Regions from separate parts of the Paenarthrobacter sp. NPDC018779 genome, predicted to be linked through region 2. Evidence: riboswitches for the same ligand, from Rfam matches in the RefSeq annotation. Region 2 holds a riboswitch; each other region holds the start of a gene.
What was found. Region 2 has a riboswitch for thiamine pyrophosphate ahead of ACH488_RS16825 (ECF transporter S component). Riboswitches for the same ligand answer to the same signal wherever they lie in the genome.
Positions count from the first base shown of each region.

Region 1: another riboswitch for thiamine pyrophosphate. It lies ahead of thiC (phosphomethylpyrimidine synthase ThiC); the one in region 2 lies ahead of ACH488_RS16825 (ECF transporter S component).
Region 3: another riboswitch for thiamine pyrophosphate. It lies ahead of thiD (bifunctional hydroxymethylpyrimidine kinase/phosphomethylpyrimidine kinase); the one in region 2 lies ahead of ACH488_RS16825 (ECF transporter S component).
Region 4: another riboswitch for thiamine pyrophosphate. It lies ahead of thiO (glycine oxidase ThiO); the one in region 2 lies ahead of ACH488_RS16825 (ECF transporter S component).

Region 1 covers NZ_JBIRZS010000021.1:15,992-20,812, forward strand. Annotated here, with positions in the region: gene rpsP (30S ribosomal protein S16) at 1-60, opposite strand, end outside; gene ACH488_RS17845 (hypothetical protein) at 288-728, opposite strand; gene ACH488_RS17850 (VOC family protein) at 841-1,713, opposite strand; gene ACH488_RS17855 (amidohydrolase family protein) at 1,792-2,874, opposite strand; TPP riboswitch at 2,960-3,067, shown strand; gene thiC (phosphomethylpyrimidine synthase ThiC) at 3,062-4,821, shown strand, end outside.
Region 2 covers NZ_JBIRZS010000018.1:51,730-56,550, reverse strand. Annotated here, with positions in the region: gene ACH488_RS16855 (Na+/H+ antiporter subunit D) at 1-689, shown strand, start outside; gene ACH488_RS16850 (Na+/H+ antiporter subunit E) at 686-1,249, shown strand; gene ACH488_RS16845 (monovalent cation/H+ antiporter complex subunit F) at 1,246-1,524, shown strand; gene mnhG (monovalent cation/H(+) antiporter subunit G) at 1,514-1,897, shown strand; gene ACH488_RS16835 (DUF4235 domain-containing protein) at 1,966-2,226, opposite strand; gene ACH488_RS16830 (NUDIX hydrolase) at 2,263-2,976, opposite strand; TPP riboswitch at 3,130-3,265, shown strand; gene ACH488_RS16825 (ECF transporter S component) at 3,344-3,964, shown strand; gene ACH488_RS16820 (ABC transporter ATP-binding protein) at 3,964-4,821, shown strand, end outside.
Region 3 covers NZ_JBIRZS010000001.1:61,471-66,291, reverse strand. Annotated here, with positions in the region: gene obgE (GTPase ObgE) at 1-601, opposite strand, end outside; gene rpmA (50S ribosomal protein L27) at 738-1,001, opposite strand; gene rplU (50S ribosomal protein L21) at 1,061-1,369, opposite strand; gene thiD (bifunctional hydroxymethylpyrimidine kinase/phosphomethylpyrimidine kinase) at 1,713-3,233, opposite strand; TPP riboswitch at 3,225-3,323, opposite strand; gene ACH488_RS00325 (Rne/Rng family ribonuclease) at 3,397-4,821, opposite strand, start outside.
Region 4 covers NZ_JBIRZS010000002.1:166,649-171,469, forward strand. Annotated here, with positions in the region: gene ACH488_RS03135 (RNB domain-containing ribonuclease) at 1-509, opposite strand, end outside; gene ACH488_RS03140 (ferritin-like fold-containing protein) at 551-1,219, shown strand; gene thiE (thiamine phosphate synthase) at 1,216-1,881, opposite strand; TPP riboswitch at 1,909-2,028, shown strand; gene thiO (glycine oxidase ThiO) at 2,021-3,280, shown strand; gene thiS (sulfur carrier protein ThiS) at 3,277-3,513, shown strand; gene ACH488_RS03160 (thiazole synthase) at 3,517-4,314, shown strand; gene ACH488_RS03165 (hypothetical protein) at 4,389-4,691, opposite strand; gene ACH488_RS03170 (DUF3107 domain-containing protein) at 4,727-4,821, opposite strand, start outside.

The DNA.
Region 1 (4,821 bases), on a different contig from region 2:
GATGCGGTAGTACGGTGCGCGCATCTTACCGAAGCGCTTAAGGCGAATCTTTACGGCCACTTTTGTGGTCACTCCTGTTTCTGAAACGAGGGTGAACCCGGTGTTCTGCACCCGTGGGGCGGGCCATACTAAGGGGTTCGAAGGACAAGATACGTGCACGGAGAGAGGGGCCGCACCGATCGAGTACCTGTCCATTGTGCCAGATGGGCGGCGCAATTACGACTTGGCCGCTTCGAGCCGGTGTGCCGTTGCCCACACGCCGACCCGCCACCAGGGTGGTGAAAGGATCAGGCAACCGACCAGACGTAGAGTCCAGCCCGGTCTGCATTCTCCACATCCGTGGCCAGCGAGGCGAGCTGCTGGACGTATCCACGGGATGCAGTTGCACCGAACGGCATGTCATCCTGCTCCGCCCAGGCGGCTGCGACATCGTCCAGGACATTGCCGTCTCCCTCGCTTTCATAGCTGAGGAGTTCAGCCAGCGCACGCACCATGGCCTCGGGAACACCCAGGAGCGCGTCGCTGGTGACGTCCACCAGGGCCAGCTCGTAATCGGCCCCGGCAGCATGCACGGCCTGCCCGGCAAGATCGCCAAGTTGTTCAACTTCGAAATCAGTGATGCCATCGATCCGGACGGCGGACCCGGCAACGTCGGCGCCGCGTTCAAGGGCCGCAGCCCGCTTCAGTGCTTCGTCGTGGGTGGCTACAAAAATTTCGGCAAAGCCCATGGGAACTACTCTCATTCCGTCGTGCTGACAAGTCGCGGATACGGACCCGCAGGCCCGTTCCCCGCCACTGCCCAGCCTAGTGCAGCAGACACCCGGCCGGTGCGACACGCCCCTAGCGGACGGCAACCCGCAATTGGTTCCGCCAAGGGTCTTCGAAGCGCAGTTCCTTCCCGGTGTGGTGACTCTGCAGCCCGGCGACCTTGAGGCGGTCAGCCAGCGCCCGCACGTCATCGTCATCAGGGACTTCGATCAGCACTTCACCGAGGCCCAGGGTGTCGCGGCGCGGCCCGGCGCCGCGGCTGTTCCACACATTCATGGCCATGTGGTGGTGGTACCCACCCGCCGAAACGAACAGCGCCTGGCCATGCCACCCGGCAGTCCGCTCGAAGCCCAGGGTATCCACATAGAACTTCTGCGCCGTGGCCACGTCACCCACCTGCAAGTGGACATGCCCGATTCCCGCGCCGGCCTTGGCCTGTCCCGTCACAGCCTCTTCACTGAGGTACTGCTGGAGGTAGGCCTGCGGCGGAAGCGCCACGTTGTCCATCACCACGTTCTTACCGTCCCACTGCCAGACCTCGCGCGGCTTGTCATAGTAGAGCTCAATGCCGTTGCCCTCAGGGTCGGTGAAGTAGAACGCTTCGCTCACCAAATGGTCAGCGCTGCCAACGAATGCCCGCGGTTCGTACTGGGCAGCTGTGGCGATGGTTGCCGCAAGCGACGGCTGGTCATCGAAAAGGATGGCCGTATGGAACAGGCCCGCCTCGCCGCGACCGGGGACCTGGAGCCCGGCGGCCGGGGCCAAATGCACCACCGGCTTGCCTTGGCGGCCCAAGTACAGGCCGCCATCCTGCTCGGCCACCACCTGGAGGCCCAGGGCGCGCTGGTAGTAGTCGCCCATGACTTTCATGTCGCCGACCTTGAGCATCACCGCGCCCATGGTGAGTTCGGCAGGCAGCAGGTCCTGGGTGGATGAGGTGGTCATGTGATGCTCCTGGTAATGAAGGTGGCCGCTTTTCGGCTCGCTCTATCTGTCTAAATTACTTGAAGCTTCAATTTATTCCTAGCGGATGACCGCACCCCGCAGAACAACATGGTTGAGTTCGCTGACGGTCGCCAGGTTGTGCCGGGGGTCTTCTCCGCAAACCACGACGTCGGCACTCGCGCCTTCACTGATGGCGTCGGCTCCCAGCCACGCCCGGGCACCCCAAGTGGCAGCGTTGAGGACAGCGGCAGGCGGCAGGCCGGCGTCGTGCAGTTCCTGCATTTCGTCCGCGATCCGGCCGTGTTTGATGACGCTTCCGGCGTCCGTACCCGTATAGATGGCGACTCCCGCTTCGAAAGCCTCAAGGACGCGTTCGCGGCGCCGCTCCCACAGGGCAGTCATGTGCCGGGCATAGTCCGGGAACTTGGGCATGGCCTGGGCGGCGATGTCCGGGAACGTTGCGATGTTGATCAGCGTGGGCACGATGGGCACCTGCTGCTCCACCAAACGGGGGATGTGCCGCGGCAAGAGACCGGTGGCGTGCTCGATGCAGTCAATACCGGCGTCGAGCATCTGGTCCACTGTGTCTTCGGCGAAGCAGTGCGCGGTCACGCGGGCGCCTTCGTCGTGGGCAGCGGCAATGGCGTCCTTGACCACGGCGGCGGGAAACGACGGGGCGAGGTCTCCGACGCCACGATCTATCCAGTCGCCCACCAGTTTCACCCAGCCGTCACCGTCGCGGGCTTCCTTGCGCACTGTCTCCACCAGCTCATCGGGCTCCACCTCGTGGCCCAGGCCTCGAAGGTAGCGGCGGCTCCGCGCGATGTGCCGCCCCGCCCGGATCAGCCGTGGAAGGTCCGCGCGCTGCTGGACCCAGCGAGTGTTGCTGGGCGAGCCGGCGTCCCTGATCAGCAGCGTGCCGGCGTTCCGGTCTGTTTCTGCCTGATCCAAGGTGGTTTTCTCGTCCACGCTTCCGCCCGGACCGAGGCCAATGTGGCAGTGGGCGTCCACGAAGCCGGGAAGGACCCAGCCTTCGAGCACTACGTCCGGCGCTTCCTGCGGCCGTTGAAAGGTCAGCAGGCCGTCCACAGACCACATTCCCTGGTGCTCTTGGTGGGCCTCGACCAGCACGGGGCCGCTGAATTCAATGATGTTGGCCATGGCAGAAGCCTAGTGCTCCCCCGCCGGCCACGTCCTGCCGGGCGGCTTGTGACTGGGACCACCCGGAGAGCTGTGGTAGCTTCGTCTACGACCACACGGGGGCCCCTGCAGGGGCTGAGATCGGACTGACGCAGTCTGCGACCGTTGAACCTGTCCGGGTAATGCCGGCGAAGGAAGTGAGTAATCCTTGAGCACCACAGAAACACAGCACAGCCCTGCCCAAAACCAGTCTGTTCCCACAGAGGAGACGGTCACGCAGTCGCTGAAGTCCCATTCGCTGGCGTGGCTGGAAGATCCCCGCCACGGCATCCGCGTACCGGTGACCGAAATTGCGCTGGAGCCATCGCCCAACGGCCAGGCCAACGATCCCCTGCAGGTGTACCGCACCGCCGGACCGGGCAGCGATCCGGTAGTGGGCCTGCGTCCTTTCCGGCAGCCCTGGATAGAGGAACGCCGGGACACCGAAAGCTACAGCGGCCGTGAACGGAACCTGCTCGACGACGGCAAGTCGGCTGTGCGCCGAGGCGCGGCGTCGGCGGAATGGAAGGGCGCCCAGCCGGTGCCCCGCCGCGCCAAAGAAGGCAAGACCGTCACGCAGATGCACTACGCCAAGCAGGGCATCGTGACCCCGGAAATGCGCTTTGTGGCGCTGCGGGAAAACTGCGACGTTGAGTTGGTCCGCAGCGAAGTGGCCGCAGGCCGCGCTATCATCCCGAACAACATCAACCACCCCGAATCCGAGCCGATGATCATCGGCAAGGCTTTCCTGGTGAAAATCAACGCCAACATCGGCAATTCGGCTGTGACCAGCTCCATTGCCGAGGAAGTGGACAAACTGCAGTGGGCCACCCAGTGGGGTGCCGACACTGTCATGGACCTGTCCACGGGAGACGACATCCACACCACGCGCGAGTGGATCATCCGGAACTCCCCCGTGCCCATCGGCACGGTCCCCATTTACCAGGCCCTGGAGAAAGTCAACGGCGAAGCCAACAAACTCACCTGGGAGATCTTCCGTGACACGGTGATTGAGCAGTGCGAGCAGGGGGTGGACTACATGACCATCCACGCGGGGGTCCTCCTTCGCTACGTTCCTCTGACGGCCAACCGGGTGACGGGAATCGTTTCGCGTGGCGGCTCCATCATGGCGGGCTGGTGCCTGGCCCACCACGAGGAGAACTTCCTCTACACCCACTTCGATGAGCTGTGCGAAATCTTCGCCAAGTACGATGTCGCGTTCTCGCTCGGTGACGGACTGCGTCCCGGCGCCACCGCCGACGCCAACGATGCCGCGCAGTTCGCCGAGTTGGACACCTTGGCCGAACTGACACAGCGTGCATGGGAGTACGACGTCCAGGTCATGGTGGAAGGGCCGGGGCACATCCCGTTCCACCTGGTCCGGGAAAACGTGGAACGGCAACAGGAATTGTGCAAGGGCGCCCCCTTCTACACCCTGGGACCCCTCGTGACCGACGTCGCGCCCGGCTACGACCACATCACCTCGGCCATTGGAGCCACGGAGATTGCCCGCTACGGCACGGCCATGCTGTGCTACGTGACCCCCAAGGAACACCTGGGCCTGCCCAACAAGGACGACGTCAAGACAGGCGTGATCACGTATAAGATCGCAGCCCATGCCGCAGACCTCGCCAAGGGACATCCCGGTGCGAACGAACGCGACGACGCCCTCTCCAAAGCGCGCTTCGAATTCCGTTGGCGGGACCAGTTCGCCCTGTCCCTGGACCCGGTCACCGCGGAATCCTTCCACGACGAGACGCTTCCGGCCGAACCGGCCAAGACGGCACACTTCTGCTCCATGTGCGGACCCAAGTTCTGCTCCATGCGCATCAGCCAGGACATCCGGGACGAATACGGTTCCGCCGAAGCCCAGGCCGCAATTGCGGACATGTACAGCGGCATGCGGGAAAAGAGCCAGGAGTTCCTCGC
Region 2 (4,821 bases):
TGGCCCAGAGCGACATCAAACGTCTGCTCTCCTTTACCCTGGTCAGCCACATTGGCTACATGGTGTTCGGCTTGGCGATGTCCTCCATCACGGGGCTTGGGGCCGCGGTGTTCTACGTGGCGCACCACATCACCGTCCAGACCAGTTTGTTCCTGGTCACGGGTTTGATTGAGCGGCGCGGAGGTTCGTCCTCAATCGACCGTCTGGGCGGGCTGGCCAAGCTTTCCCCGCTGCTTGCGTTGTTGTTCTTTGTCCCGGCCATGAACCTGGCTGGCATACCGCCGTTCTCCGGGTTCCTCGGAAAGCTCGGCCTCCTGCAGGCAGGCGTCGAGCTTGGCACGCCCCTGGCCATCATCCTGGTGGTGGGCGGCGTCGTCACGAGCCTCCTGACCCTGCTCGCCATCGCCCGCGTGTGGAACAGGGCCTTCTGGCGCAAGCCCGAGGATGCTGAATACCCGGATCCGGTGCTCCTGACGCCCGGCCGTGCCGGTGTCCTTCCCCGGACCATGGTGGGTTCGACGGCCGGACTGGTGGTCTTCGGCGTAGCGCTGACTGTCTTCGCCGGACCGCTTTTCCAGCTGTCCGGCGGTTCAGCCGAGATCATGCTCGACCGTTCGGCCTACATCCACTCCGTCCTGGGTGACAACGCTCCGGTGCCGGCAGCGGTGGAGACAGGCGGTGCCAAATGAGCCGCAAACCGATCTCTTTCCGCACCGAACTCCCACTGCTGATCTGGCTGGTGATTGTGTGGGGCGCCCTGTGGCGGGATTTCAGCCCTGGCAATCTGTTGTTCGGCGCGCTCATCGCCATCGTGGTGGCCAAGCTGTTCTACCTGCCGCCCGTTGAACTGAGCGGCCGCTTCAACATCCTCCGCGCCATTCCCTTCGCCTTCATGTTCCTCGGCAAAGTGGTGGCAGCGAGCTTCCTGGTCCTCTACCTGGCCGTGGTCAAGGGACCCAAGGTGCGCAGCGCCGTCGTCGCTGTTCCGCTGCGGAGCCATGCCGACCTCATGGTGACGGCCACCGGCCACGTCATATCCCTGATCCCGGGCTCGCTGGTGGTGGAAGTGGACCGCTCCACCTCCACGCTCTACCTGCACGCCCTCAACATCTACGGAGAGGAAGATGTGCGGAAGATCCGGCACGAAGTGCAAGACATCGAAGCCGGACTGATCAGGATCATGGGCACCCGCGAGGAAGTGGCAGCCCTCCGGACTGAAGCCACCGGCATGGAAGGAGCATCACTGTGAAAGAACTGGTCCTCATAGTTACCGCTGTGATCCTCAGCCTCGCCGCGGCAGGGGCGATCATCCGGATCGCCGTCGGGCCTTCGTTGCTGGACCGCGTGCTCGCGTCCGACGTGCTCTTGGCTATTCTTGGCGCTGCGCTGGCCGTGGATATGGCCGTCAACCGGCACCTGAACAACCTCATGCTCCTGGTTGCCCTGACGGTGATCGGATTTATCGGATCAGTGACCGTGGCCCGGTTTGTGGCTGAGCGAAGGGGCCAGGCCAATGACTCCTGATGCAAGCGGCGTCGACCTCGTAGTAGATGCCGTCACGGCAGTCTTCCTGGTGGTGGGCGCCCTGATGTCACTGGGTGCGGCCATTGGATTGTTGCGCTTCCCGGACCTCATGAGCCGCATGCACGCGGCTACCAAACCGCAGGTGTTGGGCCTGTTCCTCATGCTCGCCGCGATCGGCCTGCAGATGCGCACCTGGTGGGTGTGGCCCGTGCTGCTGGTGGCTTGGATCTTCCAGTTGCTCACGGCACCCGTTGCTGCCCACATGGTGGGGCGTTCGGCCTACCGTACCAAGCATGGGCACCGCGAATTGCTCACCAAGGACGAACTGGAAGCCGTGGTGCAGCGGGCAGCCGAAGGACGCTCGGAGGACTAGGCCAACGCGGGGTCACTTCCGGCCCATCCCGACGTCCACCATGGGCCGGAAGTGACCCCGCGTTGGTGTTAGACGATGTCTTGGGACTTGGCGAAGCGGGCGATTGCGCGCTGCGTACCCCGGCTGGCCAGGACCTGGATGAGGGTGCTGACAAACGCCGAGATGAGGGCGAACGTCAGTGCTGAGCGGAGGCTCGTTTCCATGTCATCGTTGCCTTTGGGCGGCTTGTTGCCCGTGGCTTTTTCCCATCCCTTGTTGACCAGCTTGGTGCCAAGGAAACCCGCGCCGAGGCTCACGCCTGCGCCCAGAAGCTTGAGGAAGAAGTTCATGCCTTCAGCCTAACCTCACAACCCGGAGGATCCTGCTTAGCCCCGGCTCGCCCTCTCCTTGAGGAAGGCGGCCAGGGAGCCCGGTGGTGCCAGTACGGGAACCACCTTATGATCCGCGGTCCACATGGCATCAACGGAATCGAAACCGGAGATTTCCTTGAGCAGGTAATACGTGGGCGGCATGAGTTGCAGCTTGCCCTCGGCCTCCGCGGACAGGATTCCGTCAACGGGCATCCACAGTGACTGCCAGGCCTCGGTGGTCTGGTGTTGCGGTGCGGTGTCCGGGGCAGGCTTGGCGACGTAAAAGTAGGTATCGAACCGCTTGGGCATGTCCACCGGCGTGATCCAGTTGGCCCACGGCCGCAGGTCGGCCGGATCCAACGTGAGGCCGGCTTCCTCCTGGACCTCGCGGATGGCGGCGGCGAGAACGGTGCCGGCGCTCTTGCCTGCCTGTCCGCCGGTCGTGGGGGAATCGGGTTCTGCTGCGGCGATTGAGCTCAGTCGCCACTCCTTGGCATGCCGTTCCAGAAGCCCGGGTGAGTAGTCCCATCCTGCGGAATCCGCGGCGTCCACGCGGCCACCGGGGAACACCACCATCCCCGCCGCGAAGTCCATGGTGGACACCCGGTGCTGGACGAAGGCCTCCAGCCCAGCAGGCGTATCGCGCAGCAGGATCACGCTGGCCGCAAGGCGGGCTTCGGCCACTGGCTTGGCTGCGTCAGGATGGCTTGGACCGGGAGTTTCCGTCATGCAGCCATTGTCTCAGCTACGTTGCGGGGCCTGTTGTGCGCCCTAAGGTCGGGGAATGGCGCGTAAAGCAGGCCCCGCAACGGATTTATGACCAGCCGCATGACCCCGCAAACCCCTTCAGGTGTAAACTGAACCACGCCCATAAGGGCAGATTGATAACGACAGGGGAGCGCCGCCGTCGAACCTGCAGCGATGCAGGAGACGCGAGGGCGCTGAGAGTGCGGACAGCCGCAGACCCTCGAACCTGATCCGGTTAGTACCGGCGCAAGGGAGTCGAGCTTCTCAGAGTGTCCGGACCAGGGCGGCGTGAGCCGGCCGGGGTATCCGGGGAGCACTTTCCCCTCCTGTAACCTCAGGAGGCAAAGAAATGACCACGGCAAGCGTGAAGAAGACCAGTAACAGCTGGCGTGTTGTAGACATTGTGGTGGCAGCGTTGATCGCCATCGCCGGCGGCGTGATTTTCTGGGCATGGTCCCAGGGCGCCGCAATCGTATCCATCCCCATGAACGCGGCCTACCCGCCCCTTACCGGCCTGATCGCCGGCGGCTGGATGATCCCCGCAGTGCTGGGCATGCTCATCATCCGCAAGCCGGGTGCGGCGCTGTTCTGCGAGGCTGTGGCCGCCACCGGCGAGCTCATCATGGGCTCGCAGTACGGCACCACGGTGCTGATCTCCGGCATCCTGCAGGGCCTCGGCGCCGAGCTGGTGTTCGCTGCGTTCCGTTACAAGAAGTTCAACCTGCCCACCTCGCTCCTGGCGGGTGCCGGTGCTGGACTCTTCTGCGGCCTCAACGACTCGTTCCTCCCGTGGGGCTGGAACATCGCCTACGAGGCCGTGGACAAGCTGGCGTACATCGCATTCTGCACCCTGTCCGGCGCGATCATTGCCGGTGCGTTGTCTTGGGTAGCTACCCGTGGACTCGCTTCCACTGGCGTGCTGAGCGCTTTCGCGTCCCGCAAGGCTGCGTCGGAGCCCGTCTTCAACTGATGGCCGCCACAAACAGCGGCCAGCCTGCCGCCATCTCCGCCGAGGGCTGGGGATGGCGGCACGCCGGGCGGTCCGCCCCTGCCATCCACGGACTGGACCTCCGGATCGAACCCGGGGAGCGCGTGCTCCTGCTGGGTCCCTCCGGAGCCGGCAAATCGACGCTCCTGCACGCCCTTGCCGGGGTGCTGGGCGACGAGGAAGACGACTCGGATGAAACAGGCTCACTGCTGATCGACGGCGCACTGCCGCGCGAACAGCGGGGCCGCGCCGGTTTGATGCAGCAGGACCCGGAAACGCAGGTGGTCCTGTCCCGCGTGGGCGACGACGTAGCGTTTGGTGCCGAGAACCTCGCCGTTCCGAGGGCAGAGATTTGGGCTCGCGTCCATGAAGCGCTCGACGACGTCGGGTTGCGTACCGCTGCAGGTGGCGGCCTGGCACTGGACCACCCGACGGCGGCACTCTCCGGAGGGCAAAAGCAGCGCCTTGCGCTTGCCGGAATTCTGGCGATGCGGCCAGGGCTGCTCCTGCTGGACGAGCCGACAGCCAACCTGGACCCGGCGGGAGTGCTGGAAGTCCGCGACGCCGTTGGCCGCTGCCTGGACAAGACCGGTGCAACCCTGGTGGTGGTGGAGCACCGGGTGTCCGTGTGGAAGGACCTGGTGGACAGGATTGTGGTCCTGCAACCCGGCGGTGGGGTCCTCCTGGACGGGCCGCCGGATCGCGTGCTTTCCGAGGCACGGACCATGCTCATTGATGCCGGCGTGTGGGTTCCCGGCTATGTCCCGCGGACCCGGGGCAGGAAGGCCGACCCTACGGGACCGGCACCGTTGCTTCTGGCGGCACAGGACCTGGCTGTG
Region 3 (4,821 bases), on a different contig from region 2:
CCACTCCCAGGTTGGGGATCAGGGTGGTGAACGGGTAGTCGGCAATCTTGGGCCGGGCTGCGGACATGGCCGCGATCAGGCTGGACTTGCCGGCGGACGGGAAGCCAACCAGGGCAATATCGGCAATGGACTTCAGTTCCAGCACGATGTCGCTGGAATCGCCTTCGATGCCCAGCAAGGCAAAGCCGGGGGCACGGCGCTTCTGCGACGAAAGGGCGGCGTTGCCCAGGCCGCCTTGACCACCCGCGGCGGCGACGTACTCCGTGCCTTCCCCCACCAGGTCAGCCAGTACGTAGCCATCCTTGGTCTTGACCACTGTGCCGTCGGGTACGGGAAGGATCAGGGTTTCGCCGTTCTTGCCGCCGCGCCAGTCGCCCATGCCGGGGCCACCGTTGGTAGCGTGGCGGTGCGGAGCGTGGTGGTAGTCCAGCAGCGTGGTGGTTTGCGAGGACACACGGAGGATGACGTCGCCGCCATTGCCGCCATTGCCGCCGTCGGGACCGCCGAGTGGCTTGAATTTTTCACGCTTGACGGAAACACAGCCGTGGCCGCCGGTACCGCCTGAAACGTGCAGGACTACCCGGTCTACAAAGCTCGCCACGTCTATCTCCTCTGTTGCTGTAAACAGCGCGAATGCCATGTCCGGCGCGCACCGGGCGCCCCGAACGATTGTAATGCGGTTAAAAGAACGGTGGAGCGGGCCTTTTGGGCCCGCTCCACCGGTTCAGAACTTGTTGTTACTCTGCAGCTGCAGCAGCAACGATGTTCACTACGCGACGGCCGCGGCGAGTACCGAACTCAACCGCACCAGCCTGGAGTGCGAACAGGGTGTCGTCGCCACCGCGACCCACGCCTGCACCGGGGTGGAAGTGGGTTCCACGCTGGCGAACGATGATTTCGCCTGCGGAAACTACCTGGCCACCGAAACGCTTGACGCCGAGGCGCTGTGCGTTGGAGTCACGACCGTTGCGAGTGGAGCTCGCGCCTTTTTTGTGTGCCATGTGAAATGCCTGCCTCTAAATATGTGGGGAAACTGAAAATCTGAACTGCGTAAGGAAAGTTACGCGATGCTCGTGATCTTGATCTTGGTCAGTTCCTGACGGTGACCCTGGCGCTTCTTGTAGCCGGTCTTGTTCTTGAACTTCTGGATGACGATCTTGGGACCACGGAGGTCCTCCAGGATCTCGGCCGTGACCTTCACCTTGGCCAGGTCCGCAGCAGCGGAGGTGACCTTGTCGCCGTCAACCAGGAGCAAGGCGGGCAGCTCAAGCGTGCTGCCGGCTCCACCGGGGACGCGGTTCAGCGTTACGTAGTCTCCAACGGAAACCTTTTCTTGGCGGCCGCCTGCGCGGACAATCGCGTACACCACTTGGGTACTCACTTCTCTCGACGTTTCTTACTAAATTTGCGTGCGGAACTCGAACCGGAATCAGGCCTGGTTCACGCTGTGCCTCAACGCCGTGGACTCCAGATCGAAGCCCGCGAGTCATCCCGTGAATAATTCCAGGGGGCATAACCCAAGTGTTGGCGTAAGCACCGAAGATCAAGATTACGCTAATTCGACCCTCGGCTGCAAATGAGGCCGGGTCCGGAAGCCACCGCGTGACGCTAGTCACCAGTAGGAACGGACTTTCCCGGCACCGTGCCCATACAGCCTACAGGCTCCTGGACGCTTTACCGGGATTTCACCTCTTCGACGCGCGGGTGGTCCTTTAGGCGTACAACCGCGGGGCGTCGAAGAAGGCAGTCTCATGGCGGCACGAATGGGCGAAAGCCTCCACCATGGCAGCCCGGTCCTGGCTGGAAGCGACCACCGCGGCCGCGTCTGTGAAGCCAATGGCCTTGCGGGTGGCCTCGGCGAAGTCTTCATCGGCGTAGGTCTTCAACCAGTCCGCATACGCGTGCTCCGACGGGGACCCTGCCTTGACGTAATTCGCGTGGAGCTGGTGTCCCACCTCGGCGTAGAGCCAGTAGCAGGGCAGGATCGCCGCGAGCAGCACGCCGTAGCTTCCAGAGGCCGAGGCCGCCAGCAGGTGGTCCACATAGGCCTTGGTGACAGGACCGGTGTGGGTAGCGGCCTGCCTGGTGCTCAGCCAATTCCGGTGCAGTTCGGATTCGACCTCGAGGCAGAGCTGCGAGGACCTGGCCCAGAACAGCTGTTCTTCCTCGGTGGGAGCGAGGGCACCTGCGCGTGCCAGCACCCGCGAATAGCCGTTGAGGTAAAGGGCATCCTGCGCGAGGTAGTAGTTGAACTGGGGTTCTGGGAGGCTGCCAGACTCCAACCCGTGGATGAAGTCGAGGCCGTAGATGGCGTCCAGTTCAGGTGCCGCTTCCTCCCACAGGCGGGCGGCGAAAGCCCCCGGGCCTCCAGCCTGCTGTGCTTGGTGGAAGTGGTTGATGGGGCCGCTGCCATGGCCCACCTCCAGCACATCCGCCGTGGCCAGGGCCTGCAGGAGCCAGGGCTTGACCTCCCGCAGCGACGCTTCCCAGTCTCCCGTCCGCGCCTGGACCGTGGCCAGCGCCGAGGACAATGAGCAGCCCGTTCCGTGGCTGTTCTTCGTCTCCACCCGTGGCCCTGCCACCGAGACAAAGTCCTGCCGCAGCAGCCCGTTCGTGTTGACGAGCGCATCGGGGCACTCGGCTCCTGCCAAGTGTCCGCCCTTCACCAGCACGGTGTTTCCGCATTCGGCAGCGAGCCGCTTGCCCTGTTCGAGGGCGGTGGACCAGTCCGTCGCCTCCGGCTCCCCCAGCAACATGGCCAGTTCAGGAATGTTGGGGGTGATGAGGTCGGCCAGCGGCAAAAGTTCGCGCAGTGCGGCTTCGGCGGATTCCCGGAGGAGTCGGTCACCACTGGTAGCTACCATTACCGGATCAAGGACCACGACGGCGGGACGCACCTTCTCGAGCCAGCCACGCACCTCGCCGATCACTTCGGCGTCGCCCAGCATCCCGATCTTGACGGCGTCGATGGTTACATCGCTGCTGATCGCCTCAAGCTGCTGCCGCAGGAAGTCCACGGGCGGGACATGGACGGCAGTAACACCCAGGGTGTTTTGCGCCGTGAGCGCCGTGACCACTGCCATCCCGTAGCCACCGTGGGCGGCAATGCTTTTCAGGTCTGCCTGGATTCCTGCGCCGCCGGAGGGGTCGGAACCGGCGATGCTGAGGACACGCGGGTATTGCCGGCCGGTGCGGGCCACGGCGTAGACGGCTGAATTCAACGATGAAGTCATGAGGGACATCCCTTCGCCGGTGCTAACCGGACAGGTTCAACGGGTCTGGATCTCAGCCCGGCCCAACGCCTGGCACCCCGTGTCAGTGACCAAGCCTAACGGACCGAGGGTCCGGCAGTAGCTACTGCCGGACCCTCGGTCCGTTACATGACGTTGGCAATGCCTAGAGTTCCGAGGCCGGAACCCCCACGCCGAGGATAATCGGCTCAGAAGCAGCGGACTCCTTCTTGGCCTGCTCCTGCGGCGCCTTGGCTTCATGGGCCGCTCCCCCACCGGTGGAAGCGGACACCTCGTGGTGCTCCACCGTGGTCTCGTTGGCAGCACCCTGCGCCCGGCTGGCGCTGCGGTTCCGGCGACCACGCCGACCGCGGGCACGGCTGGACGGATCGCTTTCCTCCGCAGCAGCCTGCCGGGACGGGACAGTTTCCGCCGGAGCAGCATCAGGGGCGGCCGGCTCATCCTGGCTTTCGACAGTCACAGGACCCCCACCCAGGTGGGAGAAAGCCTCGGCCAACAGGTCCAAAGTCATGGCAGGCTTCTCCGAAGCCGGCTCCTCGTGGTGTTCCACGAAGGGCAAGGCAACCTCTTCACCACCGAACCGGAGCACCGGCGTGGCACGCGGGGTGCCCTCGGCGCCGCTTGAATCCGGCACCTCGTCAGCGTGCTCCGCTCCAGCCCCGGTTGCGGCGGCGGCTGCGGCACGTGCTTCCTCCTCGGCCCGGTGAACCTCGTCATCGTGCAGGTGGGCAGCGTGCGCTGCAGCGGCAATCGTGGCCAGGGCAGCCCTGGTGGCCTGCGCTTTGGCCTGCCGGGCGGGGTCCACCGGCTCGGGCACCGGCGTCGAAGGCGCGGGAGAGGCAGCGGCGTGGACCGGCGTCGGGCTCTCTGCCGGCTGCCCCCCGCCCTTGCCGCGGCGGCGCTTCCGCTCAGTCCGGGTGGAAGGCTGCTGCTGGGTGTCGGCGTGCGGCCGGTGCTGCTCGGCGGCAACGACGTTGGCACGCCGATGCTCCACGGGCTCGTCGTGGGTCACCACACCGCGTCCGGCACAGTGCTCACACTGCTCGCCAAAGACCTCCAGCAGGCCCGTGCCCATGCGCTTGCGCGTCATCTGCACCAGGCCGAGCGATGTCACTTCGGCCACCTGATGCTTGGTACGGTCCCGGCCCAGGCATTCCACGAGGCGGCGCAGCACCAGGTCGCGGTTGGATTCGAGCACCATGTCGATGAAGTCGATGACGATGATGCCACCGATATCGCGCAGGCGCAGCTGGCGGACAACCTCCTCTGCGGCCTCAAGGTTGTTCTTGGTGACGGTCTCCTCGAGGTTTCCACCGCTGCCGGTGAACTTCCCGGTATTGACGTCCACCACGGTCATGGCCTCGGTACGGTCGATCACCAGGGATCCGCCCGACGGCAGGAAGACCTTGCGTTCCAGGGCCTTGTGGATCTGCTCGTCGATGCGCCAAGCCGAGAAAATGTCCTGGTCCTTGGTCCACTTTTCGAGCCGGCCCACCAGGTCCGGCGCCACATAGGTGACGTAAGCCTCAATGGTGTCCCAGGCATCGTCACCGGAAACGATCAGCTTCGA
Region 4 (4,821 bases), on a different contig from region 2:
CGGCTCCGCACCGTGGCGCGCGCGACAGAGACGGAGACGACGTCCGCCTGCGCGTCGAGGTCGAAGTCCCACACGTACGCGCCGCAATCCTGCCCTGCCAGCAGGCTGCCGGCATGCTCGCTGATCACCTCCGGGTGCAGGGGAATCCGGCCGTCGGGAGCGTAGAAGGTCTGGCCGCGCCGCCTGGTTTCCGCGTCCAAGGCTCCATCGGGAACAACAAAGGAGGGGACGTCCGCAATGGCGTAAAGAACTTTGTAGCCCTCGCCTGCGCGGTCGATGAAAAGGGCCTGGTCCAAGTCGGTTGAGGTGGCGGGATCAATGGTGACAAAGGGAACGTCGAGCAAATCCCGGGCGGGTAGTTGATGGTGTTCAACGGCCGCTCGTGCCTCCGCCAACGCTTCGCCGGGGTACTCCGCGGGCAGTTCCAGCTCGGTCCTGAGCGCGGCCAAGGACTCCGCGAGCTGGTCGGAAGAATCGTCGACGTTGGGCGCTATCCGATGATGTGACACGAAAGTCAGACTAGCCCGAATTCGACGGATAGTCTTGGAACATGGGCACCTCCACCGGCCGCAACGACTCCCCGGGACAGCTCGCCGCCGGGCTGCTGGGTGCCATGGCCTACGGGGAGTTATCCGCCTTTGGGCGGTTGTCCTCCGACTCCCGTATGGCACCGACGCTTCGCGAACGGGCCATGCTGGCCAAGATCGCTGTTGGCGCCTTCGGAAACTACGCCGTGATCAGTGGCCGGCTCACCGAAATGGGGAACGATCCAGAGGATGCCATGCTCCCGTTCCAGGGCTCCTTCGACCATTTCCACGAGCGGACCCCACCCGGTGACTGGTTCGAGTCGGTGACGAAGGCCTATGTCATAGACACCGTCTCGGCGGACTTTTACCGAACTGTCGCCGGGTTCCTCGATTCCGGGATCCAGCATTTCGTCCAGCAGGTCTGCTCGGCCGACCAGGCTACGGAGGCCCTGCGGATCCTGCTGCGCCGGGCACTGCGGGATGCCCCCCGGCTGGCTTCGCGGCTCTCGCTTTGGGGCCGCAGGATTGTGGGGGAGGCCCTCACCCAGGCCCAGCGGGTAGGCCTGGAGCACCCGGACCTTGGACCACTGCTGCGCGATGGACGCGGATCCCGTGCCGCAGTCCATCAGCTCACCGCCGAGCTGGCCGAACGGCACGGGCGCCGCATGACGGGGCTTGGGTTGACGGCCTAGGCCGCGTCGAGCGCCGCAAGCAGTGCCCGCGCGGCCGCCGTCGGGTCCGCCGCCTCGGTGATGGCGCGGACCACCACGATGCGGCTGGCGCCGGCGGCAACCACTTGCTCCACGTTTTCAAGGTCCACGCCGCCGATGGCGAACCAGGGCAGGTCCACCCCGGCTTGTTTTACGGCTTCCGCAGCATATGTGACCAGGTCCAGCCCCACAGCAGCGCGGCCCGGCTTTGTGGGCGTGGCCCAGAGGGGTCCTACGCAGAAGTAGTCCAGGCCACCCGTACCCCGGGAAGCAGCCACAGCCGCGTCCACCTGCTCAGGCGAGTGGGTGGAAAGGCCGATTGTTTCCCCGTCCGGGAGCAGCTCACGGGCCGCCCCCAAAGGGATGTCCTTTTGGCCGATGTGGAACACCGGAGCCCCGGAAATACGGGCAACATCGGCACGGTCGTTGACGGCCCAGAGGCGTCCGTGGCGGCTGGCAACCTTGTTCAGGACCTCCAGCAGTTCCAGTTCTTCGGCAGCCTCGAGCGTCTTGTCGCGGAGCTGGATGATATCCACTCCGCCCTCGAACGCGGCGTCCACAAAGTCTTCGAAATCGTCCTGCCGCCGGCGGGCGTCGGTGCACAAATACAGGCGGGCAGGGGAAAGGAGATCAGGCTGGGTCATGCAAACCAGAGTAGTTCCTCTAAACTGGGCACGTACTGCGGGAGCCGCGACGATCGACTTTATGACCGTCCGGCTGAGAGGGCTTCAGCGCCGACCGCTTGACCTGATCCGGCTAGTACCGGCGTAGGGAAGGGAATCCATGGCAGAAGCCATTCACGCAGATGTCGCCGTCATCGGGGGCGGCGTCATTGGACTCGGGATTGCGCATGAGGCGCGACGCGTGGGCCGTTCAGTGGTCCTTATCGACCCGGCACCGGCAAGCGGAGCAACGTTTGCCGCCGCCGGCATGCTGGCGCCCGTCAGCGAGCTCCACTACCAGGAGGAAGACCTCCTGGAACTCATGCTGGAATCGTCGCGGCGCTGGCCGGCTTTCGTGGACAGCCTCGCCGCGTCGAGGGAAGCGGCCGGATACCGCACGACGGCGACCCTCGCCGTGGGTGCCGACGCCGCCGACCGCCGTGCGCTCGCGGACCTCCGGGCAGTCCAGGTGGCTGCGGGACTCCAGGTGGAGCCACTCCTGCTGAGGGATGCCCGTGGGCGCGAGCCACTGTTGAGTCCCCAAATTTCCTGCGCGTTCCACATTCCGGCCGACCACCAGGTGGATCCGCGCAAGCTTGCAGCGTGCCTCCTGGCGGGTCTGGCTGCCCACCGTCCCGCCGACACCAGCTGGATCGAGGGGACCGAAGACGGGTTCCACGTTCGGGAACCGGCCGTCAGCCTGCTCTGGGCCGGAGGACGCGTAGGCGGCGTTGAACTCAGCGGCGGTGGGCGGGTCCTGGCCAAGGAAACTGTCCTTGCCAATGGCCTGGATGCTGCGACCATCAGCAGCCTCCCGGAGCAGCTCCATCTCCCGTTGCGGCCGGTCTACGGGGATATCCTCAGGCTGCGCGTCCCGGAGTCACTGCAACCCCTCGTCACCTCCACTGTCCGCGGAATGGTGAGGGGTGTGCCGGTCTATATCGTCCCCCGTGAGGACGGGACCGTGGTGATAGGGGCCACCCAGCGTGAAGACGGGTTGTCCAGCAGCTCCAACGCCGTCTCGGCCGGGGGCGTCTACCAGCTCCTGCGCGATGCCCAGGTCCTTGTCCCCGCCGTCGCCGAACTGGAGCTCCTCGAAACGACCGCCCGGGCAAGGCCGGGAACACCGGACAATGCCCCGCTGCTGGGACGCGTGGCGGGCGCCGGCGGAGAGGTCCAGGGCCTCATCGTCGCCACGGGCTTCTTCCGGCACGGAGTTCTCCTGACTCCCGCGGCCGCGGCAATCGTGGGCGGCTTGATAACGGGCTCGGCCGATCCCCGGTGGACGCGCTTCAGGCCGGACCGCTTTGGGCCGCCGGGAAGTGCACCCGCCATCCATACCTCGGCGCACACAAGACCATTCACCAAGGAATCAGCATGAACATCAAACTCAACGGGGCCCACCACTCAGTAGTGGACGGGGCCTCCGTCAGCACCCTGGTCACGTCCGTCACCGGCCGTGAACTGGACCACCGCGGACAGGCGGCCGACGGCGGCAAGCTGGGTGTCGCCGTCGCACGCAACTCCGAAGTAGTGCCGCGCAGCCAGTGGGCCGCAACGGACCTCGCTGAAGGCGATGAACTGGAACTCGTTACCGCCGTCCAAGGAGGCTGAACCATGACCACAACAAGCATCGAAACCCGGATCGACCCCTTGGTCATTGACGGTGTTGAACTGACCTCCCGCCTCATCATGGGAACGGGAGGCGCCCCCAGCCTCGAAGGCCTGGGAGCCGCACTCCTGGCCTCCGGGACGGAACTGACCACCGTGGCCATGCGGCGTTACTCTCCGGCAGAGGCCGGTTCGCTCTTCCAACTCCTGGTGGACAACAACATCCGGGTGCTGCCCAACACCGCAGGCTGCTTCACTGCCAAGGACGCGGTGCTGACCGCTGAACTGGCACGCGAGGCGTTGGAGACCGACTGGGTCAAGCTTGAGGTCATCGCTGACGAACACACCCTTCTTCCCGACGCGGTGGAACTCGTGGAGGCCACGGAACAATTGGTGAACCGGGGCTTCAAGGTGTTCGCCTACACCAACGACGATCCCGTGTTGGCCCTGCGCCTGGAGAACCTTGGCGCCACAGCCGTCATGCCGCTCGGCGCGCCGATCGGAACGGGCCTGGGTATCCTCAACCCGCACAATATCGAGGTCATCGTCTCCCGCGCTTCTGTCCCAGTGGTCCTGGACGCTGGTATCGGCACGGCCTCCGACGCGGCGCTTGCCATGGAGCTGGGGTGTGACGCTGTCCTCCTGGCCACCGCTGTGACCCGGGCCCAGAACCCGGCCCTGATGGGCGAGGCGTTCAAACACGCAGTCCTGTCCGGCCGGTTCGCCCGCCAGGCCGGACGGATTCCACGCCGGGAGCACGCCTTGGCGTCCTCAGCCATGGAGGGCCGCGCAGAGTTCCTCTGACCCTTAAACAGTCGTGGCCACCACCTTTTAGGGCGGTGGCCACAGCTGTTTAACGCCGGTGGTCAGGGACCTGCCTAGAGACGCAGGGCCTTGGTCAGGGCCGTGGTGTCCCGCGAAGTACGCGTACGGCCCAGGTAGACCACCGCGCCTGCGGCAGCTGCCGTACCCAGCACGATGGGCAGCACATAGGGAATCCACGTCAGCCCAGGCTGGTAGCCGAGGCCGGCCGCGATGAAAGCCACCCAGGCCAGTGCGCCGATGCCCAACGACAATCCGGCCGGCAAGGCAATGCCGTACTTGCCGTGCCGTTTGTCATTTGCCCACACCAGGAAACCGGTGGCGACAGTCGCAAACGCAACAACGACGAGTGAAAGCATGGGGACTCCTTAGCGGCAGTAGTCAGGGCAAAGTGTCAGAGTGCGCCGAAGCCCACGCGCCGGACTTCCTCGGCGCCGATTTCGACGTAGCCCAGGACGCTGCCCGGAACGATCACCTGGCGGCCCTTGT